Regions from separate parts of the Moorella sp. E306M genome, predicted to be linked through region 1. Evidence: riboswitches for the same ligand, from Rfam matches in the RefSeq annotation. Region 1 holds a riboswitch; each other region holds the start of a gene.
What was found. A riboswitch is a leader RNA that binds a small molecule or an ion and turns the genes downstream of it on or off. The one in region 1 is predicted to bind cyclic di-GMP.
Positions count from the first base shown of each region.

Region 2: it holds a riboswitch for cyclic di-GMP, as region 1 does, so the genes downstream of both, flgB (flagellar basal body rod protein FlgB) here and FLZ89_RS02830 (hypothetical protein) in region 1, are expected to answer to the same signal.
Region 3: it holds a riboswitch for cyclic di-GMP, as region 1 does, so the genes downstream of both, FLZ89_RS00885 (hypothetical protein) here and FLZ89_RS02830 (hypothetical protein) in region 1, are expected to answer to the same signal.
Region 4: it holds a riboswitch for cyclic di-GMP, as region 1 does, so the genes downstream of both, FLZ89_RS16380 (methyl-accepting chemotaxis protein) here and FLZ89_RS02830 (hypothetical protein) in region 1, are expected to answer to the same signal.

Region 1 covers NZ_BJKO01000001.1:541,145-548,687, forward strand. The annotation lists gene clpX (ATP-dependent Clp protease ATP-binding subunit ClpX) at 1-295, opposite strand, end outside; gene clpP (ATP-dependent Clp endopeptidase proteolytic subunit ClpP) at 319-918, opposite strand; gene tig (trigger factor) at 972-2,306, opposite strand; tRNA gene FLZ89_RS02825 (tRNA-Gly) at 2,503-2,577, opposite strand; gene FLZ89_RS02830 (hypothetical protein) at 2,639-2,866, opposite strand; cyclic di-GMP riboswitch class I at 3,025-3,112, opposite strand; gene FLZ89_RS02835 (FadR/GntR family transcriptional regulator) at 3,338-4,075, opposite strand; gene garR (2-hydroxy-3-oxopropionate reductase) at 4,243-5,133, opposite strand; gene hyi (hydroxypyruvate isomerase) at 5,231-6,019, opposite strand; gene FLZ89_RS02850 (uroporphyrinogen decarboxylase family protein) at 6,149-7,162, opposite strand; gene FLZ89_RS02855 (tripartite tricarboxylate transporter substrate binding protein) at 7,221-7,543, opposite strand, start outside.
Region 2 covers NZ_BJKO01000001.1:289,741-297,283, reverse strand. The annotation lists gene FLZ89_RS01530 (flagellar protein FlaG) at 1-123, shown strand, start outside; gene fliD (flagellar filament capping protein FliD) at 137-1,585, shown strand; gene fliS (flagellar export chaperone FliS) at 1,676-2,119, shown strand; gene flgN (flagellar export chaperone FlgN) at 2,122-2,610, shown strand; gene FLZ89_RS01510 (AbrB/MazE/SpoVT family DNA-binding domain-containing protein) at 2,652-2,855, shown strand; gene FLZ89_RS01505 (Uma2 family endonuclease) at 2,896-3,465, opposite strand; cyclic di-GMP riboswitch class I at 3,749-3,884, shown strand; gene flgB (flagellar basal body rod protein FlgB) at 4,046-4,444, shown strand; gene flgC (flagellar basal body rod protein FlgC) at 4,447-4,872, shown strand; gene fliE (flagellar hook-basal body complex protein FliE) at 5,211-5,522, shown strand; gene fliF (flagellar basal-body MS-ring/collar protein FliF) at 5,701-7,278, shown strand; gene fliG (flagellar motor switch protein FliG) at 7,290-7,543, shown strand, end outside.
Region 3 covers NZ_BJKO01000001.1:174,775-182,317, forward strand. The annotation lists gene pyrR (bifunctional pyr operon transcriptional regulator/uracil phosphoribosyltransferase PyrR) at 6-572, opposite strand; gene FLZ89_RS00860 (hypothetical protein) at 749-895, opposite strand; gene FLZ89_RS00865 (NAD(P)/FAD-dependent oxidoreductase) at 948-1,391, opposite strand; gene FLZ89_RS15490 (hypothetical protein) at 1,860-2,015, opposite strand; gene FLZ89_RS00870 (methyl-accepting chemotaxis protein) at 2,175-3,956, opposite strand; gene FLZ89_RS00875 (chemotaxis protein CheW) at 4,092-4,538, opposite strand; gene FLZ89_RS00885 (hypothetical protein) at 4,976-5,341, opposite strand; cyclic di-GMP riboswitch class I at 5,357-5,443, opposite strand; gene FLZ89_RS00890 (DUF1786 domain-containing protein) at 5,873-6,925, opposite strand; gene tatA (twin-arginine translocase TatA/TatE family subunit) at 6,957-7,133, opposite strand; gene FLZ89_RS00900 (ABC transporter permease) at 7,193-7,543, opposite strand, start outside.
Region 4 covers NZ_BJKO01000001.1:763,616-771,158, forward strand. The annotation lists gene FLZ89_RS03980 (chemotaxis protein CheW) at 1-463, opposite strand, end outside; gene FLZ89_RS03985 (DUF1540 domain-containing protein) at 649-810, shown strand; gene FLZ89_RS16380 (methyl-accepting chemotaxis protein) at 849-2,639, opposite strand; cyclic di-GMP riboswitch class I at 2,709-2,797, opposite strand; gene FLZ89_RS03995 (polysaccharide deacetylase family protein) at 2,872-3,840, opposite strand; gene FLZ89_RS04000 (M1 family aminopeptidase) at 3,912-5,648, opposite strand; gene FLZ89_RS04005 (amino acid permease) at 5,762-7,264, shown strand; gene FLZ89_RS04010 (trypsin-like peptidase domain-containing protein) at 7,448-7,543, opposite strand, start outside.

The DNA of each region.
Region 1 (7,543 bases):
CCAGGTTGATGCGCTTGTAGTGGTTGTAAACGGCTACCGCCATGGCTTTCTTGGCTTTATCCTGGCCGATGACATACTGGTCGAGGATTTCCCGGATCTCTTTGGGTTTTGGCAGTTCGCCCATTTCCAGGTTCAGATCCTCGCTCAGTTCTTCTTCGATTATCTCATTGCACAGCTCAATACATTCGTCGCAGATATAGACGCCAGGACCGGCGACCAGCTTTTTGACTTGGTCCTGAAGTTTACCACAAAAAGAACACTTCAGCTGGCCCTTATCGTCCGTGTATTTATACATGGTTTTAGTTCACCTCGCTGTCCCTATTTACCGGGCAACTCGCGCTTGGTGATCACCTCATCAATTAAACCGTACTCCTTCGCTTCCTGGGCGGTCATGAAATGATCGCGGTCGGTGTCCCTGGCAATCTGTTCCACCGGTTTACCGGTGATATCGCTTAAAATACGGTTTAATGTATCCCGGATGGCCAGGATACGCCTGGCATGAATCTCGATATCCACCGCCTGCCCCTGGGTGCCACCCATGGGCTGGTGAATCATAATTTCACTGTGGGGCAGGGCAAAACGCTTGCCTTTAGCACCGGCAGCCAGGAGAAAAGCGCCCATGCTGGCTGCCAGGCCGACACAGATGGTGGAAACATCGGGCCGGATATACTGCATGGTATCAAAGATAGCCATCCCGGCTGAGATGGAACCACCAGGACTGTTGATATACAGGTGGATATCTTTATCGGGATCTTCTGCCTCCAGGAATAGCATCTGGGCAATCACCAGATTGGCTACATGATCGTCAATGGCGCTTCCCAGGAAGATAATCCGGTCTTTCAGCAAGCGGGAATAAATGTCGTAGGCCCGCTCGCCCCTGTTGGTCTGCTCAACTACTACCGGTACCAGGATTGACACTCCTTACCCCACCTCCATGGTAAAAATTCCTTCCACAACCGCTTCTACTCCTTTTAGCCTTCCGTCGCAGCAGTTTCTCCTGTCTCCCCTTCTCCGCCTTCCCGGGGAGGTACGGCCACACTGTGCTCGACCAGAAAATCTATGGTCTTTTTAATCATTATATCGTATTTCAGGAGGGACAAGTCGCCCAGATTCTTCCGTACTTCGGCTGCATCCTGGCGGAAGATCCTGGCCATCTTCTCAATTTCCGCCTCAATGTCTTCTTCCGTGGCCGCAATATTTTCGGCCTTGGCAATGGCTTCCAGCACCAGTTCGGTCTTTACATCCCTTTCCGCCCCGGGCTGGAATTCTTTCTCTAAATCATCCATAGTCTTACCAGTATTATTTAAGAACTCCCCCAGGGTTATTTTCCTGGCATGCAGGTTGCGTTCCAGTTCCCTGAGCCGGGATTCGATCCGCCGTTTAACCATGATTTCCGGTAAATCCACCGTGGCTGCCGCTACGGCCTTGGCCACTACAGCTTGCCTTACGGCAGCGTCAATCTCTTGCCGCTGTCTCTCTTCCAGCCGGCGGCGGATATCCTGGCGCAGTTCGGCTAGAGTCTCGCACTCGCTGACGTCTTTGGCAAATTCATCATCCAGAGGGGCCAGCTCTTTTCGTTTAATGCCCCGGATGGCAACCTGGAAGACGGCTTCCTTGCCCGCCAGGTCTTCTTTGTGGTAGTCGGCAGGGAAGGTAACGGTAACGGTACGTTCCTCGTTTAGACGGGCACCTACCAGTTGTTCCTCAAAGCCGGGGACAAAGGTACCCGACCCCAATTCCAGATGATAATTATTTCCTTCTAAACCTGGATAAGGCTGGCCTTCTACCGTCCCTTTAAAATCAATGACGACAATATCCCCCGCAGCCGCCGGTTCATCTTCGATGTTCTTGATGGTAGCATAACGCTCCTGTAAGCTTTTCAGATAGGCGTCGATATCCTCCTCGCTAACTTTTACTTCCGGCCGTTCCACTTCCAAGCCTTTGTAGGTGCCGAGGTGGACTTCCGGCTTGACTTCTACTCTGGCCTTGAAGATTAAAGGCTCGCCCTCTTCCACCTTGACTATTTCCACTTCAGGGTGATCGATGGGTTCCAGCTGGTGCTCGGCTACTGCTTCTTTATAGGCCGGTGGAATAACAATTTCTACCGCCTCATTATAGATAGGCTCTTTGCCGATATACCGTTCCAGGATAAAACGCGGTGCCTTGCCTTTCCTGAAACCCGGGATGTTTACCCGCTTTACCAGGCGGCGGTAAGCTTGATCCAGGGCTTTCTGTACCCTGGGTGCTTCAACTTCAATTTCCAGAAGTACCTGATGCTTATCTAACTTCTCGACGGTAGCCTTCATTACCTACTTGCTCCTCCCTGCTCCCGACTACTGGACGCCATTCATTATGACCATCCATTTAGCATAAAATACTATCAGCAATTTTATTTCGCCGCTTTGTCTACCTTTTCCTGCCGCGCCTACTAAAAAACAAGCTAGTAGAATAACACCTCGGACAGGTAAAAACCCGATCCGAGGTCCCCCCAAGCCAAAAATATGGAGCGGAAGACGGGATTTGAACCCGCGACCCTCGCCTTGGCAAGGCGATGCTCTACCGCTGAGCTACTTCCGCCCGTTATTCAGGCACTACCACGCTTTCCGTAGCGATATATTAACAGATAGCTCCGGTTCTGTCAAGTTTTCTGCCCACCGGGCTGTGACAATTTAACGCAGCGGCCAGGTTCATTAACGCCCTCGCCATCAACCATTTGTAAAAGATTGTGAACGAGTATGTTAACCTGGCCTTCGATTAACCTCAAAAGATAGTTTTTATAGGTTGCCGGCAAAGTCTTACGGCGCAGGTAATCGTCCAGGAGGGCTTCCAGTACTTCCTGGTTAACGAGTTTATCCCGGCAGGCCATCGGACAATAACCCTATGGTTTTATTCATTAATTTTACCCCTTCCCGGCAATGATCACATGCGCGAAGCAACCCTCATGGAAGACAAAAAATAAAGGACAGCCTCATCGCCAAAGGCCGCCCCTGTCTTCATGCTTAAAAATTGCAGCAGCATCAAAGTACCGGCAGCCTGGCGATCTTAGCTCGTAAAAGCCTTAGACCCATGGCTTTGCGTCCCCCCCTTTCGGTGGGGTTTGCCTTTAGCGGTAACCCTTTACGCTATTCGACATTAATGCTTTTTTTCCTGCAAAATATACCACTTTTTGGGGCAATAAAAAAACAACCCGGGCAATCCGGGTGTGGTAGGGTATATATTAAAAAGGAGGTCAGAGGGCTTTGCTCGCTTTTATAATAGCACGCCAGGGTTATAATTGTATTAAGCCCTCTTTAAAAATGAATTAAATTTATACTCCGGTTTGATTAAGTAACGCATCTTAACGATCATCAATTTGCTTACCCCCGGCCAGGCTCTCCAAAAGCTTCACCCGTCCGGAGACGTTGTCGAGGTGCTCCAGCATGGCATTGCGCGCTTCTCGCGGTCGTCTCTTGCGGATGTTCTCCAATATTTTCCGGTGTTCAGTCACCACCAATTCCCGGTGCCAGGGCAAGGTCCTGCCGTAGCGTAAACTCAAATGAAAATACTGCCGAATAATATGCTCTATAGTGGTAGAAGTCTGGATAAATATAGGATTCTTGGTGGCTAAAGCTATGCTGTTGTGAAACTGGTAGTCAGGTTCGATGGTGATTTCTCCCCTGGTTATCTCCTCTTCCAGCCTTATTTCTGCCGCTTCCATGGCCTCTAAATCCGCCTCGTCGCTCCTTTCGGCGGCCAGGGCAGCAGCCTCGGCTTCCAGCGCCCGGCGAAACTCAACCCAGGAGAGCAACTGCTGGTATTCTACCTCGTTTAATTTGGCCATCAGGTCCTCTGGTTCCAAGGGAAAGCGCTTGACATAAATGCCATTACCGTGCCTTATCTCCAGGATGCCGCTGGAGGCCAGGACAGAGAGGCCTTCCCTTAAAGTGGGGGTACCGACACCGAACATTTCGCTCAATTCTTGAACGGGCGGCAAGCGGTCCCCCACTTTATACTCCCCGCTCTTAATCAACCGGGTAATGCGTTCCACCACTTCTTCATACATTTTCTTCTTGCGGATGATTAGCCCGTCTTTCATGGTTATTCACGCACCTATACCAAAATGTTTCCACTAAGACCTCGCTGTCCTATTGCCCCTCTGGCACCGCTCAAGTTCGGATCATTCTCCACATCATGCCCTTTCAAGTTTTTGGCATAAAGGTCCAGGCGGCTTACAGGCAGCCTGGACCTCGCAAAGGGGGACCACTAATGCTTTCTTGCCTCAACTTGTGCCAGTTTTTCGTAAAAGCGAATGATGGCTCCGTGGTCGGCGTCACCCAAGCCATCAACCTTTAAGGCTTGCAGAATTTCCATAACAACAGAGGTTAGCGGCAGGGGAACTCCCACCTCATGCCCGGCAGCCATGGCATTGGCCAGGTCTTTAATATGCAAGTTAATCCGGAAACCGGGCTTAAACTGACCGGCCAGCACCAGGGGCGCCTTGGCGTCCAGGACCGTACTCCCGGCCAGGCCGCCGCGGATGGCCTGGTAGACCAGTTCCGGGTCAACGCCGGCTTTGGTGGCCAGGACCAGGGCCTCGGACATGGCGGCAATGTTCAGGGCGACAATAATTTGGTTCGCCAGTTTGGTCACATTACCGGCGCCGATGTCACCGACGCGGACCACGGAAGATCCCATGGCCTTTAATATATTATAACATTCATCAAAGTCTTCCTGTTTGCCTCCGACCATTATCGACAAAGTTCCGTCGATGGCCTTGGGTTCGCCGCCGCTCACCGGCGCATCCAGCATACGCACGCCCTTTTCAGCCAGCTTCCCGGCTATTTCCCTGCTAACCATAGGGTCAATGGAGCTCATATCAATAAGGATTGAACCAGGCCGGGCACCCTCAAGCAAACCATTCGGCCCCAGGACAGCCTCCTTGACGTGGGGGGAATTGGGCAGCATGGTGATAAACTTATCGCAGCGTTCGCCCACCTCCCGGCAGGAACCGGCCGGTTCCGCGCCGGCGGCCACTACATCGTCTACTGCTTCTTTAATAATATCATATACGACCAGCTCATAGCCAGCCTTCAGCAGGTTTTTACTCATGGGCTTGCCCATGATGCCCAGTCCTATGAAGCCAATTTTACTCATCTTTTTCTTTTTACCCCTTTCGCCAAAATTTTTACCTGGTTTTAATGTGCCGCCCAAGCGGCATACTCCTTTTATCGGGGCTAACGCACTCCCCAAATTAATCTAGCCTGTACCCGTACGCTGCCACCCAGTCTAAAGACCGGCGAGTGTCCGGTACCGGAATGTATTCCAGAGACACATAACCCTTATAACCGACGTTGTCCAGCTCCCGCAACAAGAAAGGATAATTAATCTCGCCCGTTCCCGGCTGGTGCCGGCCGGGGTTGTCGGCGATCTGGATGTGGCCGATCTTTGGCAGATGCTCGCGCAGGATAGCCGTCAGATTTCCTTCTACTTTCTGGGCGTGATAAATGTCGTACTGTAAATAAACGTTGGGCATATCAACCTCGGCAAGCAGTTGCAAAACCTGTCCGGTCGTGTTAAGTAAGAAACCCGGTACGTCGTAATGGTTTAAGGGTTCCACCATGAGGTTTAAGCCATGTTCTCCCAGAACTCCAGCCGCATAGCGGACGTTGTCCACCAGCGCCTGCCACTGCTCTTCAAAAGTGAAGGCGTCTAACCTCTTGCCGGCCAGGCAGTTCAACCGCGGCACGCCCAGGGCGCGGGCCCAGGCCACTGCCTGCTTAACTCCTTCACGGAATTCTTCCCTCCGCTGCGGGTTGGCGGCAATGCCGCGCTCACCCGCCGCCCAGTCGCCGGCAGGTAGGTTAAAAAGCACCACCTGGAGATTGTTTTCTTCTACCGCGCCCTTTATCGCGTCCATGCTGTATTCATACGGGAAAAGAAACTCCACCGCTTTGAAACCCGCTTCCCGCGCGGCCTGAAAGCGCTCCAGGAAAGGCACTTCGGTAAACAGCATGGTTAAGTTGGCGGCGAATTTTGGCATATTTTTAACGCCTCCTTTTAGATTATATCTCGTCCATTTGATATGGTTCTTTACGACATTTGCTTAACCCCCCCTTTCACTGAAAACCAGGAACCAAACGGGTATAAAAAACCCTGGTAGGGAAGTTAGCTATTCAAAATAAACACCGTACCGCAGTATTGCTCCGTTTAAAGCTAATATATTTTCCGCCTTGCAGTATTCTGTCAAGCCATTAGAACTGGAAATAATATAGCCCCCTCCCTTGCCCACCTTTTCGAGCTTCTCTTTGGCCTCTAATACCGTCTCTTCGGGAGTACCCATTGTTAAGGTATAATGCAGGTCCATGTTGCCAATGAGGCAGAGCTTATCTCCCCATTCTTCCTTCACCTGGAAAATATCAACGGCACCATGCTCTAGATTGGCAATGGCGCAGATGTTTAGCTCTTCCACCAGATCTTTAAGCATGGGCAGGGGATTGCCATCAGTATGGTATATCCTGGGAATAGCTATGTGATCAACTACCTTTTTCATATGGGGCAGCATATATTTCCGGAAGTGTTCCGGAGAAAACATCGGTCCCCATTTAAAAGCTATGTCCTCGGAAATATAGGCTGCATCGAAACCTAAATCATTTACCCGCTCAATAACCTTAATACACCACTCGCCGATCAATTCCATACTTTCTTCAATAAAACCGGGGTCGTCATAAAGGGCGTAGGAGAAGTTTTCATACCCCATGCTGTTGTACGTGTTGCTCAACCCCACCCTGATACCAGCAATGGCCGCCAGGCCGTTTTGCCGGGCAAAGGATAAAAGTTCTTCGGCGCCCCTGTAAAAATCCGGATTCTCAGGATCGGGTAGAAACTCCTTTAAAGCCTTTAAGTCGTCCCTGGTCTTGAGCAGGCCTTCCTTCAATTGTTCTACGTCGCCGTTCTTCTCCATGATGGCATAAAAGGGGGGCCTGAAGTTATACGTTATGGTATCAAGGCAGAGAATTTTATATAAGTCCGGTGGGGTACGCCAGCCCGGCGGCAAATCGGTCTTGCGCCCGACAATCCTGTCGGCGAGACCTCGGTGGACGTAACTCTCAAACCACGGCACCCGGTCGGGCTGCTGTTTTTTCAATGCAGTAAGGAATCTTTCTCGGGAGGACATGGGCTTCATGGAAATATCTCCTTTCAAAAAGTAAAGCTATCTACGGGAAGGGAAGGGTTACAACCTTTTATTGCAATGTTATATTCAGGTCTTTAATCAGCTTGCCGAAATAGTCATAGGCCTCTTTGAAGAATTTCTGAAATTCTTCGGGACCCATATAAAGGATGGGCTGATGGAGATTCTTCATTGACTCTTTAAACTCGGGATCTTCGCTTACCTTTTTCAGTACGTCGGCTAGATAATCAACCACTTCTTTAGGAGTTCCGGCCGGAGCGGCAATACCTTTAACCGATCCCCAGCTGTAGAAATTAATGCCCTGCTCTTTTAAAGTCGGTACATCCGGGAAGGCGGGATCGCGCTCCGGTAGATCTACAGCCAGAGGACGCAGCC
Region 2 (7,543 bases), 250 kb from region 1:
TATGTTTTGGTGATAGATGCCAAAGAAGGCAAGATTATCCGCCGCATTCCACCGGAAAACGTTCTGAAAGTAGCCAGCCAGATGCAACAGCTGGTGGGACTGCTCCTGGATGAGCTGATATAAGGGGTGTTCTAATATGGTGGGAAGCCTTTATATTTCCGGCCTGGCTTCGGGGCTGGATACAGACTCTATCATCAACCAGTTAATGGACATCGAAAGAATACCCCTGACCAGGCTGCAGCAGCGCAAAGACCAGTATAACGTGGAGAAAAACGCCTGGCACGATATTTATACACGGTTAAGCAACTTGCAGAGCAAACTCACCGATCTTAAACTTGCCTCCACCTTTACTGGCATGAAAGCCACCTCCAGCAATACCTCTGCATTGACGGCTTCTGCAGCCAGCAACGCTGTGGCCGGAAGTTATAAAGTAGGTATTATCCGGTTAGCCCAGGCCCATAAAGTGGCGAGCGTGGAGCAGTTAACGGCGGACGATAATAACAGCCTGGGTTTTAGTGGTACCTTTACCATTAAAGTAAATGGAATTGTAAGGACGATTACCGTCGATGCCGGTGATAGCCTGAACTCTATCAGCGCTAAAATCAATAAGAGCCCTGATGAAGGGGGAGCGGGGGACATTGTGACGGCCAGCGTCATTGACCACCGGCTTGTCATTGCGAGTAAAACAAGCGGCGCTAATGGGGGAATACAGTTTAATGATGATGCTACGACCCATATATTGAATAGCCTTAAAATAATAGATGCAACCGATACTACCAAGCTCCTGGCAGGTGCAGAGATTGCACGCGCCCAGGATGCCGAATTTACCATCGATGGCCTCACTATAACCCGCTCCTCCAATACCATTACTGATGTCATCCAGGGGGTTACCCTGAACCTCCTGGCTGTAACTGACACCGATGGTAATGGTACCATTGAAGCGGCGGAAACTTTGAGTTTGGATATAGGCAAAGATACCCAAAAAGCCGTCGATGCTGTTAAAGCTATGGTGGATCAATATAACTCGGTTATGGATTTTATCAGTACCAAAGCCGGGGATGAAGGCGATTTACAGGGTGATCCTACCCTGGCGCGGGTGCAGAGTTATTTATGGCAACTGATGACAGCTGAAATAGCAGGCATAACGGGTCCTTACCAGACCCCCTGGAGCATCGGCATTTCCACCGGGGCCACGGTGGGCAGTGCTTCGTTAACATTCGACCGCAGCGGTAAATTAACCCTGGATACGGAAAAACTGACGGCCGCTCTGGAAGATGACCCGGCAGCCGTCATGGCTGTCTTTACCAATGACAGCGGCACCGGGCTGGTTGACAGGCTGGATGATTATCTTACTTCCCTTGTCCGCTCCGGAGATGGCATTATTCCCTCTCGGGAAAAGTCTTTGCAAGATATTATGGACGACCTTGACGACCAGATCGCCCGCATGGAAGACCGGCTTGCTATAAAGGAAGAGCAGCTCCGGCGGCAGTTTACGGCTATGGAGCAGGCCCTGGCGGCTTTGCAGAGCCAGGGGAACTGGCTGGCCGGGCAGATTGCGTCCCTGAGCGCTTACCAGGTAAGGTAGTGTTTTTATTGAAGTAAAAGATACGGATAAGAGAAGGCTCTGCAACCCTGCCCGCAGAGATGACAGGCTTGAACAGCAGTATACGCCGAAATGCGGATAGAGAACGAGGTGCAACTTATGGCTGTAAATAATCCGTACCAGACTTATCAACAAAACCTTGTCCAAACCTTGTCCCAGGAAAAGCTGGTGCTGATGCTTTATGATGGAGCCTTGCGCTTTTGCCGCCAGGGGCTGGTTGCTATGGAAAAAAAGGATTATGCCGGAGTAAGCAATAGCCTGGGCCGGGCCCAGGATATCCTGAGCGAACTGATGGCGACCTTAAACAGGGATGTAGGAGAAATTGCAGAGAACCTCTATAAGCTTTACGACTTCATGTATCGTCACCTGGTCCAGGCTAACGTAAAAAAGAGCGCAACTATGATTAATGAAGTAATCGACCTGTTACAGCAGCTGCGCGACACCTGGGAAGAAGCGACAAAAAAATACCAGTCCCACGATTATCGCACCAGAGTTGGGATGAACTGGCAGGGCTGATAATGAGCGAGATAGAAATAGTGGCCAGGCGGCTTTTGCAGGCGTATTATCAGGAAATAGAACTGATGCAGGTATGGCAGCAAAACTTAGAGCAACAACAGCAAGCCATTCAAGCCGGCGTCTGGGATGAATTAAATAATCTCATAGCAGAAGCCGCTTCCTGGAGGGAAAGGCTGACCCGGGCGCGGCAGGCTACCCGGCAGCTTGAAGAATTCCTGGTATTAGTTTCAGGGTGTGAAGCTCTGGAGTGGGAAAAGATTGAGTTCCTGCCAGAGGCAACCCGCCAGGAGCTGGCCGGGGCTACCCGGCAGGTGCGATCCCTTTGGGAGGAATGCCGGCATTTGCAGGAAGCTAATCTAAAAAATATACAAAAAGCTATGGCAGCGATTAAGTTGGAATTGGAGCAGGTACAAACAGCCCGGCAAATGGCCCGGGCCTACAGACGGGAAAATAAAACCGCTGTACCCCGGTGTCTGGACCGGCGGCTATGAGTTAAGAAGGGGCAGCGAGCGGGGGCAGGAGAAGGAAGACCATGAGCAAGCAGATTGAAATAACAAAACTATCAAGCCGGGGGCAGGTAGTTATCCCGAAAGAGATCCGGCAGCAGCTGGGATGGGAAACGGGCGATCACGTGGCTGTGGAAGTGCAGGGGGATATGGTAATCCTGCGGCGCCTGCAGCTGGAAAGCTGCCGGCAAGAAAGGCACCAGCAGGTGAGGATGAGTTTAATCAAGTAGATGAAGAAACGGGTGCGGGGAAAGCGGTAAAAGCCCGGGGCTAATCTCCCGGTAAAATATCCTGGACGGGAATGTTTAGCCCCGGGAAAGCCAGCGGTGAAATATGGTCGCCGCGCCCGTATTCTTTAACCTCTCTATACCCGGAGGGCGAAGGCAGGCGATAGGCAGTCACCTGCTGCGCCTGCAGGTTAACCAGCCATACTTCCTTAACCCCACCCTTTGCATAGAGGTTTGCCTTTACTTCGCGGTCATAAGCCATCGAAGTGTCGGACACCTCGACTAACAACAATACGTCCTCCGGCCGGGGGTGGAAAGAAGCATAATAATCATCACGGGCCTTAAGCAACATCAAGTCAGGCTGGGGTTCCGAGTGTTGGTCCAGGCGTAAAGGGTTGTTGGTGTCTACCAGGGCATTATCGCCTATTTTGGTGCTAAAGATATGAAGCAGCCGTCTGACACACGCGGCGTGCCTGGTCCCTATCGGCACCATCTCTATAATCTCCCCCTCGATCAGCTCTACCCGGTCGTCTTCTCCCAGGATGCCTGCCCGGGCCATCTGGTAAAACTCCTCAACAGTAAAACGTCGGCGAGGAACCTCGACTGCCGCCATTCTTTAGACCCCCCTTTCTTCTGTCCTTCCCTTAATGTTATATATTATAGCCCTATATCCTTTCCAGGATGATTGTCGTATCTATACCGAATCCCAGGCCGGTTGGGATGGCTATATTATACCACAGTTGGAAGCGAAATCTTTAGAGGAAAGAAAAATAGGAAGCTGTTCCCGGAGGGGTGGAACGGCTCATTTTTTTGGTTGATTTTCTCCCGACATGCAGGAATTTGGCAAATCGTGTTGAATAAATATCGAAAATACAACGGTAAAATTTTCTTACTCCGGGCGTCAAGGGCAAGCTCTCCGAAAGGGGATGCGCGCAAAGCCATGGGTCTAAGGTCCGTGTCTTCCGGGGCAGGGCTTGTACGCTTCTTGTTTCTAGCCCCGGGGTGAAGGACTATGACTGCCAGGCCGCCGTTCCCGGTTCCTTTGAGACGCCCGGTAAACGGGCTTTTCTTTTAGGACTAAAGTCCCAGACTAATTTGGGCCTTAAGCCCGATACCCAAATTCCCATAGAAATGCTAAAGTGGTAACCGCTGGAGAAAAATATCGTTTTTCCGGGAAAGAGGGGGAAACCTGGATGTTTATGACGCCGGCTTTATATGTCCTGGAAAAGGCCCTGGACACGGCGGCTTTACGCCAGCGGGTCATCGCCCACAACATCGCCAACGTCAATACCCCGGGCTTCAAGCGCTATGATGTCTCCTTTGAAGAGAAACTCGGCCAGGCCCTGGGACTGGAGCCGGGTCTAACCCTGTACCGTACGAACCCCTATCATCTGCCGTCAGCCAGTCTGGATCTTACCCCGGAGGTTAATCAGGATAACAGCACCACGATGCGTCAGGACGGCAATAACGTAGATATCGACCGGGAGATGGTCGACCTGGCCCAGAACAGCTTGAACTTTAACTTTGCCGTCCAGCAGCTAAACGGCCGGCTGGCCATGCTGCGCTATGTGATTAACGAAGGGAGGCGGTAGGGGTGGAATTATTGCCGGCCCTGGCTATCAGCGCTTCCGGCCTTACGGCCGAGCGCCTGCGCCTGGATCTCATTGCCAACAATCTAGCCAATATCAATACCACCAGGACACCCCGGGGCGGCCCCTACCGGCGGCAGGTGCCGGTTTTTGCGGAGAAACTGCGGGAAGCGCTGGGACAGTCGCCGGACCAGGCTCCGGGCAGGGGAGTGGAGGTCGCGGCTATTGTTGAGGATAACACGCCGCCCCGCCTGGTATACGACCCGTCGCACCCGGATGCCGACCCTGACGGTTATGTGGCATTGCCCAATATCAATATCGTTAACGAAATGGTGGACATGATCACCGCCACCAGGGCCTATGAGGCCAACGTCACCGTCCTTAATGCGGCCAAGGCCATGACCATGAAGGCCCTGGAGATCGGGCGTTAGAGGTATGGTATGGCTGCCGCCCCAGCCATGAAGTATGAAAATATATGGCTGGGAAAAGGGGCTGGAGGGTACAGGCGGAGGGCGACTTGGTTCGAGGCGTCAGCAAACTCAGCGAAGCCGTAGCGAGGCGGCGGTGAACGGGATGGGGATCGTAACGTGGCTTAGGAATAAGAAGTAGCACACCCCGTGATGCATGATTGAAACGCCAAAAGTTTAGCCACCCCCGCCGCCGAGCAAGGCTGAGCGCTAAGTTTGCTAGCTGAGAACCACCGGAGCCCGGAGGCTGTACCCTCCAGCCTGAAGGAAGCTGGGTTATAACTTTCAGGAGGAAAATGCACATGCTCTATTCACCTGTATCCCTTTTAATGCCGGCTCCCCTTCAGGAGAGCCAGCAGTCCCGGCCCGTTCCCCAGGGTACAGGAGCCGTAGCCGGGTCTTTTGCAGAAATCCTGATGGAAAAACTGGGGGAAATCAATACCCTGCAGCAGCAGGCCGATGCCCTCACCCAGGAGTACCTGGCCGGTAAAATCGAGGACGTTCACCAGGTCATGCTGGCCCTGGAACAGGCCAACCTTTCCCTCCAGCTGGCCGTGCAGGTGCGCAATAAGGTCGTGGAGGCTTACCAGGAAATCTCCCGCATGCAGTTCTAGTGCCGTCCTTGAGCCGGGTCGGTAGCAGCGCGGCACTTGAGGGGAGAGCAGTTGCTTGCCCTGGACCGGCAGGGGGCGGTGCGGCAGGCGGTGAAAGTTAGGTGCAGGGGAGGCATTTTTTCCTGGTAGTGATATTAATTATGGTTAGCAAAGCAATATTGCCTTCCGGGAGCTCAAAATGAAGCTTAAACAAATTCTGGACAGGATAAAAAATTTCTGGCAGGGTTTAACTCCCGGGCGGCGTTCGGCCCTCCTGGCCATCAGTATAGCCGCTCTGCTGGGTGGCGCCTTTTTGCTGCAGTGGCTGCTGAAGCCCCAGTACGCACCACTGTTTACCAATTTGCAGCAGCGTGATGCGGCGGCGGTAGTGGAAAAGTTGAAAGAAATGAAGGTGCCCTACCGGCTGGCCGGCGAGGGGACGACCATCCTGGTGCCCAAGGACCAGCTCTACCAGCTGCGCCTGGACCTGGCCAGTGCCGGGGTTTTAAACAGCGGCCAGGGGTTTGAACTCTTTGACCAGAACAAGCTGGGGATGACCGATTTTGAGCGCAATCTAGATTACCAGCGCGCCCTCCAGGAAGAGCTGCGGCGGACCATCGTTGCCCTGGACGAAGTGGAAGACGCCAGGGTGCACCTGGTCATTCCCCAGCCCAGCGTCTTTCTACAGGAACAGCAGCCGCCTTCGGCGGCGGTAATGCTAAAACTTAAACCCCTGGCCCGTTTAAAACCGGAACAGGTCAAGGGCATCATGGAGCTGGTGGCGGCCAGCGTAGCGGGCCTCAAGCTCGAGAATATCCGCGTTATTGATATGTACGGCAACGTCTTGAGTGACGGCCTGGCCGGCAGCGACGCGGCGCCCTTAAGCCAGAAGCAACAAATCCAGATGGAACTGAAGAGACAGTATGAAAGGGACCTGGAACAGCGATTGCAAGCCATGCTGACCCAGATCCTGGGTCCAGGTAAAGCTGTGGCCATGGTCACCGCCGACCTGAACTTCGACCAGCAGGAAATTAAGCAGACGGTGTGGGGCAAGGAAGGCGCTTTGAGGAGCGAGCAAGTTAAAACGGAGCAGGGCAGTACCGGCGGCACCGGTGGGCCGGCGGGGACGCCGGCCAACACCCAGCCTCCGGTATACCAGGCCCTTAACCCGGCAACGGGGAATTATAATAAATCCGATACTGTTCATAACTATGAGCTTGACCAGACCCAGACCCATACCATCGTGGCTCCCGGCCAGGTAAGGCGGCTTTCTACGGCGGTGGCTGTCAACGGCCCGGTGACCCCGGCCCTGAGAACCCAAATACAAAATATCGTCGCCGCTGCTATAGGCTTCGACCAGGCCCGGGGCGATCAGATTAACGTTGAACCAATACCCTTTGACAACTCCCTGCAGCAGCAGATGGCGGCGGAGATGGAGGCCCGGCAGCAGCGCCAGCAACTGCTCCAGCAGTACCTTCTCTGGGGAGCGGCAGGGCTGGGGGGCTTGCTCTTACTGGTGGTGCTGGTCATGCTTCTGTTACGCCGCCGGCGACAGAAGACTTTACAAGCGGGGCTCCCCGGCGCGGCATTAACAGCTGGCATGCAGGCTGGTGTACCGGTAGAACCCCTGGTAGTTGAGCCGGTAGAACCGGTGGATGTGGAAAAAGAACGCCAGGAAGCCGAACGCAAGGCCAAACTGGAGCGCTTACGGGAAATCATCCGCCAGCGGCCGGAGGATGCAGCCTTACTTATCAGGGCCTGGCTGGCGGAGGACTAGGGGTGGCTTGATTGGCGAAGCAGAAAGCTCTTTCCGGCCTGGAAAAGGCAGCGATTTTTTTGATTACCATCGGGCCGGAGTTATCATCTTTAATTTTAAAACAAATGGCCCAGGAAGATATTGAGCGCATTACTTACCAGATTGCCAACACTACCTCTATCGACCCGGCAACCATGCAGCAGATTGTCGATGAGTTCCTGCAGCTAAGCGATGCCCATACGTTCATCCTCCAGGGAGGGATGAAATATGCCCGCGAGGTGCTGGA
Region 3 (7,543 bases), 370 kb from region 1:
TAATTTCAAGGACTGACATCGGCTGCTTGAGGCAGTTCCCTGATCAACACCTGGTCGACACCGTCGATTTCCTTAAGTTGAACGGCTATCTCTTCTTTACGGGAAGTCGGGACATTTTTCCCCACATAATCGGCGCGAATTGGTAATTCCCGGTGCCCCCGGTCAACGATTACTGCCAGTTGGATGTTCTGCGGCCGGCCCAGGTCCATCAGGGCATCCAGGGCCGCCCGGACCGTCCGGCCGGTAAAAAGGACATCATCCACCAGGACCACCTTCTTACTGTTGATATTAAAGGGGATCTCAGTACGGTGAACGACCGGCTGGACGCTCAAAGTAGTGAGATCGTCGCGATAGAGGGTGATATCGAGAATACCTAAGGGTACCTTCACCCCTTCAATCTCCTCAATGAGTTTCTGCAGGCGTTCGGCCAGGGGCACGCCCCGCCGCCGGATGCCGATTAGGACCAGGTTTCCTGTCCCACGGTTGCGCTCCAGGATCTCATGGGCTATGCGGGTCAGGGCCCGGCGCAGCTTATCGGCATCCATGATCCTGGCTTTGACCGCCAGCTCCATCTTAACCCCTCCTCCGGGCATTAAAAAACCTGCGCATGAAGGTTGGCGCAGGCTTAGCATACCACTAGTATACCTATACTACTCCCTTGCTAGCCTCACCGGACTAACTTAAAAGGACCTTCAAGATGGTAGTTTAGCCCAAAGTTTGTCCCCTGTCAAGGGCAATTTTACCGATGTCACCGGACAGTGATATTGTCACCGCCACCCCAGACATGAAGGGAAAATCTCCGCTGATTGATTTTAGCCAAGTACCCCAGTAGGATGCCGACCACCAAAAAAGCCTCCGTGCCCTCTCTGATAGTGATTAACATGCTTGCCAACATCGGTTCCTACCTCCCCTTGCCTTCCTTCGGAACATGGGACTTATCCCGCCATTTAACCTCGGGGTGCGCGAACGATCTCGAAAATTGCTGTTCGGTCATGACCACCGGGACAGAATAGAAGAGCGGGCTGGTTGCGGCAAGCATCGAAAAAGCTTGTGTAGGGCAGATCTCCCGCAATTACCTGAAGCATGCAAGTAGCCAATCCCTGGTGACGGTGGAGAAGACGGTGCACCAGGCCTGACGCGGGAAAGAACCAGCGGGTGACACGAAAGGCATTAGCCAGCTCAGGCCCCATCCTCTCCCGAACCAGGGAGGTATAGCCTCCTAAGTCGGGCACCTGCCAGTTGACCTGCTCCGCAATCACCTCCGCTGCCAGACATGCGCTATACAGGGCTGCATAGATACCTTCTCCGGTAAAAGGATCAGCCAATCCGGCAGCATCGCCTACAACCAACGTAGGACCGGCGTGCAAATCGGCGGGTTCGTATATCACCATCATATTACCCTCGGGGGGTATATGTCAAGCGCGTTCACAAAAACTCCACAGTTTACCGCCTTGTTTCCAGTTCTTCTGAGGGATTGTTGCCAGAGGGTACAACCGCACATCATCTGGACGGACTGCACCCGCAAAAGGTAACTTGCCTGAAAAAGCCCGGAGCCGGTGGATAACGGCTTCCGGGCTTTGATACAGGTATAGGAAATTATGGTCCTGTGGATAATTTCCTATACCTGGGGAAGTAGGGGAGTCCCCCCCTACTCTTGCGGTGTTCTCAGGCCGAAGGCCAGCGAAGGGGCAGCAGCCCCTAGCGGAAATGAAAGGCGTCTTTCGATAAATCGCCGAAAGCGATGAAAGTCGCCTTTCTTGTTGCGGGACGTCTAAAATCATGGCGGTTATCCTAGAGGTTAACGCCAATAGAGGGGGTCAGGCATCAATGGCGCATTTTCATTGATGCTTGACACTAGTTTATTTCTTGACTTTCTTAATTTCCACTTTGTCCTGTCCTATAACCTCTATCTTAAAGGAGTCTGCTTCTTTCCATTTAAGCTCATCCAAAACTTTTCGTGGCAGTTGAATCCTTCCGTTGTGCCCTATGTTGGTCAAATATACTATTCTCCCCACGGAAAAAGCCTCCTCAAGCCACTTGCTTCGTCGTTATCGGCGTTTCCCCGGTTGTACATACAACCCGGTGAGCTTATCCTTATTACCAAAAGGGGGGAGCTGGAAAACTCCCCCGTATTGAGAATCAAGTTAAAAGGGTGTCCCGGTAAGCACGACCATTTACACCTTGAAGCGCGCTACCTGTTCCTCCAGCCGTTTGGCCACCTCCAGGACCTGCTGGGCGCTGGCGGCTATCTCCTGGGTGGAGGCCGACAGTTCCTCGGCTGACGCGGAGATCTCCTCGGCCGAAGCTGAAGCCTCCTCCGACACCGCGCTGACGCTCTGGACCCGGTCCAGCAATACGTCCTTGGCTTTAACCGTGCTATCCACCTCGCGGTAAGTCGCCTCGATCATGGGCGCGATGGCTGCCACCGCTTCAAGTATGTCGTCAAAGGCCTTGACCGTATTTTCTACATTCTCCAGCTGCGTGACTACCTGCTTGCTGACTTCCTCTGAAGTATGCACTACTTCATTGGTCTCCGAACCGATAGTGTTCAACAGCACCCTGATCTTATCCGACGAAGCGCTGGACTGCTCGGCCAGCTTGCGGACCTCCTCCGCCACCACCGCGAAGCCGCGGCCAGCTTCCCCGGCCCGTGCCGCCTCAATGGCCGCGTTCAGGGCAAGGAGATTCGTCTGTTCCGCGATCCCGTTGATCACTTCCAGGATCTCGCCTATCTGGTTTACGGAACCGCTCAAGCTCGTCAGCTTCTCAGCAACCACCTTGAAGGCCTCGTGAACACCCTTGATGGAGGCAATGAGGACGTCCAGCTCTTTCTTGCCTACACCCGCCAGCCTGGAGGTCTCTTCGCTGTTGGTCTTAACGTGACTAAGTTCGGTATATACTTTCTCCAGATTTGCAGTTATGTTTTCTACAAGACCCAGTATTTCCTGCAGATGGCTCGATTGGTCCGAAGCCCCCGCGGCCACCTGCTGGATGGCCTTGGCCACTTCGCCGGAAGATGAGGCGATCTCTTCTGAAGACGCGCTTAGGTTCTCCGAGTTGCCGGCCAGGGTTTTAGCGTCGTCTCTAAGGCCCGAAAGCAGCGGTCTGAGGTTGGCCTGCAGACGGTCGACGGCCCGGGCGAGCTTTCCTATCTCATCCTTCATGCGTAGGTATTTTTCAGGCACCGGCCGGGTGAAGTCGCCGTTGGCTATAAGCCCCAGGTCGTCGACCGCCAGGATTAGTGGTGTAGTGATGGTTCGAGTAAAGAAATAAGTAATTACGGCCAAAATCAATAAAACAATAATACTGATAATAACCAAAGAACCGGAAAGGGCCTTTCTGGACTGGGCAATCTCCCGGGCCACATCATTTTGGGCAACCTCTACCATGGATAAATAAGTGCCCGTCCCGACCGCTAACTCGAAGTTGCCAAGTTTAAGAGGGGCTATATAAGAAATTTTTTCCTCTTCCTTGTTAGTCTTAGGGTTGAGCCAAATGTAAGACACAAATCCCCCGCCGTTCTGGGCCACTCTGATGAATTCCTGAACCACTTTCTTGCCGGATTTATCCGTTAGGTCCCAAAGGTTCTGGCCTTCCTGTGACTTGTTTTCCGGCGCCACTACCCTTATACCATCATATCGGTAAGCAAAAAAGTATCCAGCTTCGCCATACCTGCTGGCATCCAGCGTTTTTCTTATAAGCTCAATAAGCTGAGCTTCCGGTATAGTGCCGGCATTACTTTTATACATATCGGTTAAGGAGGATACCATGGAATCGACTGTGTTTTTGAGGCCACTCTTTATTTCATTTAATACGTGTTGTTGTACTATTGATCGAGACTTAAAGGTAAGATTTGCCAGCGAAACGTTGGCAATAATCAATTGAACTAGTACTGTTGCTAGTATAGCTATCAGTGTCAGTGCCATAATCTTGCTTCTTATGCTTTTCAGAGACATTCTCTATCTCCTCCCAATATACATTAAGTAATAGAATACGCGTCATTTTCATGGCTTCTTCGATAGCGGCGCTGGCCTGAACGCGCGGCGCCACGGATCATCCTAAAGCCGACATAATCTTCGGTTATCATCTCCCTATTGCATACGCTCCAGCATTTCTTTCTCGTCGACTTCAAGGAGCAGTTCCAGTTTAATTATGATGATAATCTTATCGTCCTTCTTGGCCAGACCCTCCACAAAGGCGGCGTTTACCGTCGTGACATCGGGCGTAGTCTCAATAGTGGTTTCATCAACTGCCGCCACTTCTTTGACGGAATCAACAACCAACCCCGCTTCCTGCCCCGCTATGTCTACAATGATTATCCTGGCATCTTTCGTCTTTTCCCCCTTTGCAAAACCGAAGCGTTTCCTCAGATCGATTACCGGTATTATCTTTCCTCTCAGGTTGACGACGCCTTCTACAAATTCAGGCGTTTGCGGTATTCGAGTGACGAGCGTATCCTTGACTATCTCCCGGACATCGAATATGTCCAGGCCGTAAAGCTCACCCGCCAGGTCGAAGACTACCAGCTTCCTGGCCATGCACCCTTTCTCCTTTCTTTAGAGGCTAAGCGTCGCGCTTTGCTTTCTCCAGACCTGCTGCGCACCTCCCCGTCCCCTCCAATTGGCTACTCAAGTAACTCGACTTCCTCCTTTCTCTGCTTTTTAGTTTACATAAAACAAGGCTCGGGCAAGAAACAGTTGTTTTCTCGTCTGAGCCTGTATCAGCAATGCAGACTGTTAAGCAGATTATAAAGTTGATAAGCTTATTAATGCTATTAGCAACTAATATTGGTTGGTTGGTTGGTTGGTTGGTTGGTTGGTTGGTTGGTTGGTTGGTTGGTTGGTTGGTTGGTTGGTTGGTTGGTTGGTTGGTTGCAAGAATCATGCCAGCGTGCATTACATTGATCTTCCTTTGAAGTTTTTAAGTTCTAGCTTATGTTTAGATTTCGCTAGTTCTTAACTCGCTGTTTGAACAATCATGGCTTAACGTCTGTAGACCCAACAGCTTTGCGCCCCCGCCGCTTATTGGGATAACAATCAATCTCTTTTTCCTCCATTGAACCGTTATTACCGACTTCTTCCGATAGAGGTAGCTCAGTGAGCGCTAGAACTTTGCCCTCCTTAATTTTGGCCATTAGTTCTTCGGCCGCGACTAACAGCTCGTTAATTTCTTCCTCGGTTAATGGGCCATCAACCATACTTTGCTCCCCCTTTAACAAGTCCAAATTCTGGTGGAAGGGTTTGCCTGGATTGCCACCATACTTATGTATTTCGCCTTCACAGCAGTAATTGGCCTTCAGGATTTTTTCCTTACTACTACCGGAAAAGGAATATATTGCCAATAAAAGATAAAGGCATACTGTAGCCTGGCTAGCATACTCATTAAAGAGGCTAGACCCATGGCTTTGCGTTCCTGCCTTTCGGTATGTTTGCCTTGAACTAGGATACTAAGGGATAGTAAGTTCGCTGTTTGGAGAAATTTGGAAAAGAAGAATAATTTTACCTCGGGCGAGGCAGTATAAAAGAAGGCGAGATAGATAGAGGAGATAGAGAAAGTCTATTTCCAATAATAGGCGGTTATGGTAATTGTACCCCCCCCCCCCCCCCATATTGGAATTATTTTACTTTTGACGTTGGTAAACCCTCTCATTTGGACAACCCTTCTCCAAAAAATTGGTACTAGAGATATTTTATTCGACATGTTACTCTATTTTCCTGCAGGTTTCCTTAAAAAACCTCTTAAAAGCTTACCGCCCCTGCCTGTCAGTGAATTTTCTTAACTGGAATCCCGGCCTAATTGAAATTATGGTGAACACCTTGTTTGCGCAGAGTGGCTGCTTGATACGGTCCGGTAAGGGCTCTTTGTTACCTACTTAAAATTTTACACGACCTTGGGTGTCACCGGCCACCGCGGCCACTAGGCCGAAGCAACCGCTGAGCATCATGTCACCATAAGGAGCGGCCCAATAATAATCCTGGTGTATGGTCAGCCGGCGCTGCGGACCCGTTACGGCAACGAAACGGAAGCCCCCACCCGGCCGGTAACCGGGATCAATATAACATCCGTGGCCGCCGTCATTAAAGATTTCCTCATTGGTAAGCTCCCCGGCCCTCAACTTTTCAACAAAACTAGCCAGCTTGTGGCCGCTTAAACAGCTGGTATGATGCTCAAACAGGCCCCATACCCGCTGCTCCTGGAGGAGAACCCCAATGGTGTGCTGGTTGCCGCAATTGACAACGATCAACCCTTCCTTGCTATGGGCCGCTACCCTGGCATCGCACAGGGCACCCCACAGGGCGGCCGCGCCGGTGTCCATGAGCCAGGCCCCCGGTACCTGCTCCTGTACGGCCTGCATCCGGGTTAGATAACGCGGCGGCTCCCGATAAAGAAGGTCTGCCAGTCTACCACCGCTGGCAACAAAGCGCTGCCAGTGCTGGAAACGAAAGAGGCGGTCGCTCGTGCCTTTCGGCGCCTCGCCGTGATCCAGGACGGCTATGGCCACTTCCGCTGGAAGGCTGACGCCATAGGGAGCCAGGCTACCGGCCAGGGTATCAAGATCAACATCGCCCGTCTTAATGGTTACTGCATCCCCGGGCGGTCCCTCAGTTATTTCAATGCCCAGTTGCCGCACCCTATCCAGGTCGTCATAAACCGTCCGCGCTGCCGCGGCCGTAGCATAGACTTTTAAACCGGCAGCCAGGTGGCGGCGCAAAGCTCCTACCAGGGCTCCACCACCCATAAGGTAACCGGTAAGGAAGACGTCCCGGCGGGCGGCTGTGGCTGCCTCCACCTGCCGGCCGCAGATTACTGTTGGCGAGGGTAAAATGAGCTGGACGCAGTTTTCCAGGGGCTGGTCCGGACGGTAGAGCAGGATATCCTGGGTGCCGCCGCCGATGTCTATGGCCAGTAAAGGCCGGCTTAGCATTTTGCCACCTCCGTACAGGGGATGGGATGCCCTATTTCTTCTCCGGATTGTCGTCAGCCTTGAGGCCTTTTTTAAATTCGTTGATGGTTCGGCCCAGGCCGCGACCGAGTTCCGGCAACCTTTTGGGACCAAAGATGATTATCGCCGCCAGGATAATGAGTATCCATGCGTAAGGGCTAAATAAAGTGCCGAGGGTTACGATGGTTATTGCCCCCCTTTTTTAACCTTATACCCAGGATAACATATTCTCCCTTCCGGGACAACCTGCTAGCCCGTTAAACGCCGACGCAAGAGGTAAAGGGGCGGGTAGAAAAAGATGGCAATAAAAACTACCAGCCAGGCTACATGGACCAGGAGTTCCGGACTTAACTGCCCCAGGACCAGGGGCCGTACCAGCTCCACCACATGGTAAAGGGGGATCAGCCAGGCCAGACGCTGGACGATTAACGGCAGGGCATCCAGGGGAAAGAAAACCCCGGCAAAAAGAAACATAGGGGTAATAATCAGGGTAAAAAAGTAGCTGAAGGTATCAATCTTGGGTACCAGGCCCGTCCAGATCATCCCCAGTTCGGCAAAGACAAAGCCGCATAACACCAGGACCGGGGGCACCAGCAAGGC
Region 4 (7,543 bases), 220 kb from region 1:
TTTCCTGCTCCAGCTGGCGCTGCTCGCTCTCACGCAGCACCCGCTCTAGATCCAGGAGGATAATCAGCCGCTCATTCCACTTGCCCACACCCTTGAGATAGGCTACATCAATGCCGCTTATCATGGGAGGAGGCGGCTCAATGCTGGTAGCCGGCAGGCGCAACACTTCAGAAACGGAATCGACAATCATGCCCACCGTCACCCGCCCCAGTTCCACCACCATAATCCTGGTATTATTCGTGATGTCGGCCCGTGGCAGATCAAAGCGTTTATGGAGATCAATCACCGGGATGATGCGGCCGCGTAAGTTGATTACCCCTTCGATAAAAGCCGGGGTCCTAGGAATCTGGGTAATGTTTTGCATGCGGATGATTTCCTGGACGTGGTTAATATCAACGCCGTAAGTTTCACTGGCCAGCTGGAAAACAACCAGCTGGATTTCCGCTGCTGTTTCCGTTGCCATAAGTATCCCACCCCTCTTTATCTCACAGGTAAATTCTGCATTGCTAGGGAAATTCCTTTAAAAGCAGGTATATTTTTATCTCCGTTGGCCAGGCTAAAGTTGCTGGCAAAACCTGATTCCGAGTAACCGGTCGTTCAGACTGAGTTTCCCCGCCCTGATTATAAATAATGGAGGGAGCAATGAATATGCCTCCTCAAGTCAAGTGCCGGGTGGCCAATTGCATCTACTGGCAGGACGGCAACTGCCACGCCGACAGTATTACCGTGGCCGTCCAAGGAACGCCAAATACCTCCAGCGCCCACAACGACCGCGATACCGAGTGTGAAACCTTCCAGGCCCGCGTCTGAAACAGGAGGCGGGAGCAAAAAGTCGTAGACAGGCACTATTATAGCTTGAACCGGGCCACCGCCTTTTCCAGGTTACCTGCGGCAACGGCCAGCTGCTGGGCCGCCTGACTGATCTGGTCCACGGCTGCCGTCTGCTCTTCCGTGGAAGCGGAAACCTGCTGGGTGCTGGCAGCCATCTCTTCAATACCGGCGGCTATACTTTCGACCCGTCCTTTGACCTGGCGGGAACCCGCATACATTTCTTCCGCCTTAACAGCTACATTTTTGATCTTGCTTACCAGGGTTTGGATGGACTGTTCAATGGCGGCGAAAGCCATACCCGTACGGCCCACCACTTCCGTACCCTGGCGGACATCCTTAGAGCCTTCGGCCATGCTGTTGACCACGCGCTCCGTCTCCCGCTGGATCTCCTGCACCAGGCCGACAATCTGTTTGGTGGCTTCGGCCGACTGCTCGGCCAGTTTCCGCACCTCATCGGCAACGACGGCAAAGCCGCGTCCCTGTTCCCCGGCCCGGGCCGCTTCAATGGCCGCATTCAGGGCCAGGAGATTGGTCTGCTCGGCAATGCCGGAGATAACACCTACAATCTGGCCAATCTGCTGGGAACGGGCTCCGAGCTCCTCTACAGCCCCGGCCAGGCTTTCCATGCGCATGGAGATGGCCTCCATTTGCTGGGTGGCTTCGGCCACCGCCCGGGCACCTTCGCTGGCCTTAGCTGCGGCCTGGTCGGAGGCGGCTGCCATATCCTCGGTGTTGCGATGGACTTCTTCCACCCTGGTCACCTGGGCGTCAGTCGCGGCCGCCGTCTCGCTGACCTGCTGGGCCTGGTCTTCGGCGCCTTTGGCCATTTCCTGGGTGGTGGCGGCCACCTGGCGGGCGGCGTCCCCCAGCTCCTGGGACATGCGGGCCAGGTCCTGGCTGGCCGCGGCCACCTGGTTAGTCATCTCCCGCACCTGGCCGATAAGCTGGCGCAGGTTTTCTCCCATAGTGTTAAAAGCAGCGGCCAGCTTGCCCACCTCATCGTTGGTTATAACTTGAAGGGGTTCGGCAGTGAGATCACCGCCGGCGATCCGCGTAGCGTAGGCAGCTACCTGGCCCAGGGATTTACCGACCATGCGCCTGATAAACCATGCTACCAGCAGCCCCAGAATCAGAGCCAGGAGAAGGCCGCTTACCAGTACTGCCCGCGCTCCCGTCACAGCGGCCGTTAGCCGGTTTTCGGCTAGGGTGTTTTTATCGATCATTCCTTTGGCCATGTGGTTGGCGATATTGTTGATGTTATCCAGGGAGGCCCCCATCTGGAAACTCAAAATAGGCAGGGCCGCCATGCGGTCTTCCTGGCTGGTGTTGACGATGCTGTTCTTGAAGGTATCGGTAAAACTCTTGGCAGCCTGGGTCATGGCCGCGAGATACCCGGCCACCTGGCTGTCGAGTTGTTGTTGTTCCAGCCGGGCGCGGGCGTCATTGAAACGCTTCATGGCGTCGTCAAAGGCCGCCACATGGGTCTGGGAACCATTGATTATGTAATCGGTGGCCCGGCGGTAGGCATCCCACACGGCGTTGGTCATCTCGGTAAAGAGCATGTTCTGCTCATGGGCCAGGGTTACTTCCCGGGAAAGCCGGTCTACCTGCTGGAGATTAAAATTGACATAGACCACTACGGCAACAAAAATCATAATGATAAGGATAAAGCCGGCTGTTAATTTCCTTCCCAGCCGCCAGCGGCTGAAAAAACCTACCCGGGCCTTTACCGGGCGGGGTAATCCGGGCGGCTCTTGACCCGCCGGTTGCCCTGCCCGGCCTTTCTTTTTAAATAAGTGCAAACGCATAAATGGAAACCCCTCCTCCGGTTGGTTAATAAATAATAAAAGCTACCCCCTGGGTAGCCCCGTCCCACCCGCGGCAACTGGCTGTCCTGGCCCGTAGCCGGGCTTTAGACCCTGTAGCTTTGCGCCCCTGCCTTTCGGCAGGTTTGCCTTTTCGGGGAATTTTTTCTATTTTCGCCTTAATTATAACGCAGGAAGCCATTATTATGCAAGATATACCAATTAAGAAGTTCTCCTATTGGCTTTCCACGGCAGTAGTACTATTACCGGTTTTTTCGCCCCGGGCTATCAGCTCGGATATGGTTACCAGTTCATAGCCTTTATCCCGTAACCCCTTAATCAGGAGCGGCAGGGCCACCAAGGTGCCGGGACGGCCTTCATGAAGGAGGATAATGCCGCCATCCCGGACATTAGCCAGGACGTGCTGGACGATGGCCCCGGGGCCGGGATTGGACCAGTCACGGGGATCTACGCTCCAGGTAACTGTTGGGGTGCCCAGCCCGGCTGCTGCAGCCAGCAAATTGGGTCCCATGGCGCCATAAGGGGGACGGAAATATTTTACCGGCCGGCCGCTTATTTTCTCCAGGGCGGCAGCCGCCTTGCGGAGGTCGGCCTCAGCTTCAGCCCGGGTCACCTTTCCCAGGTTGGCATGACGCCAGGAGTGGCTGGCTATTTCGTGGCCGCCTTCCAGGGCTGCCCTGACCAGCTCCGGGTGGGCTTCAGCCTGTCGCCCGACCATAAAGAAAGTGGCCTGGGTTCTGGTAGCTGCCAGTACGGCTAAATAACGTCCTGTCCACCGGGGAAAAGGGCCGTCGTCAAAGGTCAGGGCCACCCGGCGGCCGGCCCCCGGTACCTGGCGCAGAGGCTGGAGCCCGCGTTGGGACTGCGGCTCCGGGGCGGCCGGCGCCGGCCGGGGTGGGGGTGGCGGTATAGCCACGGGTTCAACAGGGGCGATAGACATTCCCGGATCGCCACCGGCCATCTGGTAATGTTCTGGAGAAGGCGGGGAGCTTATCTCCGGCCCGGCAGTTCCAGACTGAAGCCAGCCGGCACCGCCAATGGTGGTTACAACCGCCATTAAAGCAGCTATTACCACCAGGTACCCCAGCTGCAGCAACGCAACCGGCCAGACCGCCCGCGGGTACCTGCCAATCCTGGCCACCCAGGGCCAGTGCCCCACCACAAATTTACCTGCCTGGCTCATACCGGTTCGCCCCTCCTGCCCGCTTTTTTTCATGCAGTACTTTCTACTTTATTAGACGTTTTTCAGGGCCGTTAGTTCCGTAAATATGACGTAAAATTGGCTGCCGCCAGTTTGCCATAATATGTAAGAATAGCAATCATAGCTTGCGGAGGGACGATTTCATAGCGGTAATAACGTTGGACATAAGCCAGGGCCTGCTGGAGCCTGGCTGTACCGGCGACAGCTTCCAGCTCCAACCAGAATATGGCTCCCCGGTTATAGACGGCCTGGCGGTAGACCTGCTCATTACCATATTCCTCAAGGGATAAGTTAATAGGTTGAGCTGTCTGTTCCGCCAGGCGCCCGATCTCGGCCAGTTTAGCCTGGTAAAGGACCGGATCGCGCTGGCGGTAAAAAAGGAGAGTGCTGTACTCGGCCAGGCCTTCGTCAATCCAGGCCGCATGGATGCTATCGTTCCCCACCAAGTTGTACCACCACTGGTGGGCAACCTCATGGACAACGGTAGCAGGACTATAATTTTTGCGGTTACTTAAAATAATAAAGCCCGGGTATTCCATGCCGGCCAGGTTATCCAGGGGGACAAAAGCCAGGTGCAGGTAGCTGTAGGGATAGGGTCCATAAATTGCCTGGAAAAATTCTAAAGCCCGGCCGGCTGCCTCCAGGGCGGCCGCTGCCTGCTCATCCCGGGCGGCTGTCACCAATTGGACCGTTCCCACCTGGCGGGTGGTAAACTGCAAGTCAGGAGCGGCCGTAAAGGCAAATTCCCGGATGGGGTACTCGCTGTTAAAGGTCCAGACGGTCCAATCACCCTCTTCCTGCCGCCCTGTTTCCCGGGCACTGGCCAGGACCTGGTAACCGGGGGGCATAGCCAGGCGCACCCGGTAATAAGCATCAGCGGCAAAATATGGGTCACCGTAGGATGTACCGGCAACCCCTGTCCAGGTATCGCCGGTACGCGGGGCAAGGATTGGGTACCAGCCGGCTGCCATCAGGAGGTCCCCGTTGCGGCTCAGGCGCGCTGCCCCTGGCGGTACCTGGGTAGTGAAGGAAAGGGAGAGGAAAAGGGTTTCCCGGGGAGCGAGGTTCAAGGGCAGGAATATTTCCAGGGAACTACCCCGGGAATTGAAGGGAACGGGCCGGTTATTTATATAAACCCTGCTAACTGTTAATTTCGCTCCATTACCATACTGAGCATTGGCCGGGAGATTGAAATATAGTTTCCGCAGAGGTACAAGATAAGGATTTTGGTAAGCCAGGAGGAGTTCACCTGCAAGCTGCCCCCTGGCAGGATCGTACCTGGCCTGAAGGTCATACACGGGATAATAACGGAAATGCAGGCCGGCCCGACCCTTGAGGGGAGGGAGGCGTATATCAGTACTTTCCTGCTCTGGAGCAGCTCCCATTCTGCCGGCGTCAGGCAGTCCCAGTACCTCCAGAGCCAGGTTTAAGGGTATGTAAAGCTTATCGTCTACCAGGACCGGGGCCACGTCAAGCCGCCGGGGTACTCCATCGACCTCGGCTGCCAGGCTGCCGGCGGCTACGGCAGCTCCTTTGCTTCCCCGTAAAATACCCCTGTTCTTGTACCAGTCGGCACTGCCGCCGGCCAGGGGTAAAAAATCTCCCGCCGATACCAGTATATGCCCCCCTGCTTCCAGGGGTGGCGGGTCCAGGACCACCTCTTTAAATGTGATCTCTTTAACAATGATCTCCGGCAGGGATTGAATTGGCCCCGGCACTGCTGCCGGGCCGGAAAAAATGACCAGGGCCAGCAGGCCAATAAGGGCACCGGTGAGGATCTTTTTGGGCATCGCTTCACCGCCTTGCCCTTTATTTCGACAACACCACCCTTTCTCCTGCCACACGCATAGGCAAAAAGGTCAGGTGCATAATAAGTTTAAGCACTTTTTAAGGGGGGAGCCGGGTGAGTATCTGGCGGACTAAAAGCATTAAAGACTTTATGCAGGAAGGCCGGGACAATGAAAAGTTAAAACGTAGTATTGGCACGCCGGAATTAATCGCCCTGGGAGTAGGAGCTATAATCGGCTCTGGTATTTTTGTCCTGACTGGAGTAGCGGCGGCCAATTATGCCGGCCCGGCCCTGGTCTTTTCCTTTATCCTCTCCGGCATTACCGCCGGGCTGGCGGCCCTGGTCTACGCCGAAATGGCCGCCATGATCCCGGTGGCCGGGAGCGCCTATACATATGCCTATGCTTCTTTAGGTGAAATTATTGCCTGGATTATCGGCTGGAACCTGATCCTGGAGTACATGGTAGCCTCGGGGGCGGTGGCTGCCGGCTGGAGCGGTTATTTCACTGATATGCTAAGGTCCGTGGGGATTGCCCTGCCTGCGGTCCTGGTAAATTCTCCTGCCAGCGGCGGCCTCATTAATTTGCCGGCCATCCTCATTACCGCCCTCATGACCCTGGTAGCCATAAGGGGCACAACTACCAGCGCCAGGACTAACAAAATTATCGTAGCCATCAAAATCCTGGTAATCCTGGCCTTCCTGGCACTGGGCATTCCCCGGCTTAACCCGGCCAACTGGCGTCCTTTTCTCCCTTTTGGCATCCCCGGTGTCATCCACGGTGCAGCCATTATCTTCTTTGCCTATATCGGCTTTGACGCTGTTTCTACGGCGGCCGAAGAAGTGCGCCACCCCAGTAAAGACCTGCCCCGGGGGATCATCGGCTCCCTGGCCATCTCTACCTTATTATATATCGCCGTAACTATAGTCCTGACCGGCCTGGTAAGCTACACCCAGCTCAATACCCCCTCCCCGGTAACTACCGGTCTTCTGGCTGCCGGTGTGAGGGGTGCCTCGCTAATTGTCGGCACTGGCGCCCTGGCCGGTTTGACCAGCGTCCTCCTGGTAACCATCTTTGCCCAGAGCCGGGTCTTTATGGCCATGGGCCGCGATGGCCTCTTGCCCCCCTTTTTTGCCCGGGTCCACCACCGCTACCATACTCCCTGGCTGACAACCATAGTCGTCGGTACCTTTATCGCTCTCATCGGCGGCCTGCTGCCCATTGGCCTTATCGCCGAGCTGGCCAATGTCGGTACCCTGTCGGCCTTTTTCATCGTTTCCCTGGGTGTACTCATTTTAAGGCGCACCCGGCCCGATTTGGAACGGCCCTTTAAAGTACCCTTCATGCCCTGGACGTCCCTTTTGACCATGGCCTTTGCCCTTTACCTTTTCTTCAACCTACCCCGTTTAACCTGGATCCGTTTCGCCATCTGGATGGCTCTGGGGCTGGTGGTTTATTTTGCTTACAGCCGCCACCACAGCGTCCTGGGCAGGGTAGAACCGTCACCCCTTCCCCGGCCGAACCCGCGGCCTTTTTCCCCTTCACGGCCGTTTTTTATCTCCCGTCCGGCCCTGGCGCCCCTGTTTTTGCGCCTGCGCCTGCCCTGGCGGCGAAAATAGCCATGGTCCGAAAGACACTACCGCCTGTAAGAAAAATAAAAATCCCCGGGGAGAAATCACTCCCGGGGTTTCAGTCGTCCGGACCACGCTGAATGGTGCCGTCTAACCCGGCCTTTCTGGGCCACATGGCTTCCTTTTTTCTAACCTCTGCCTTTCTACCTGGCGTCACCTGTGATTGGACGCTTACTGGCTCGGCTTTTCGCCCAGGACAACGCTGATATCCAGCAGCTGGCCGCGGCGGAAGACCTGGAGCTGCACCTGCTGGCCGATCTTCAGGGC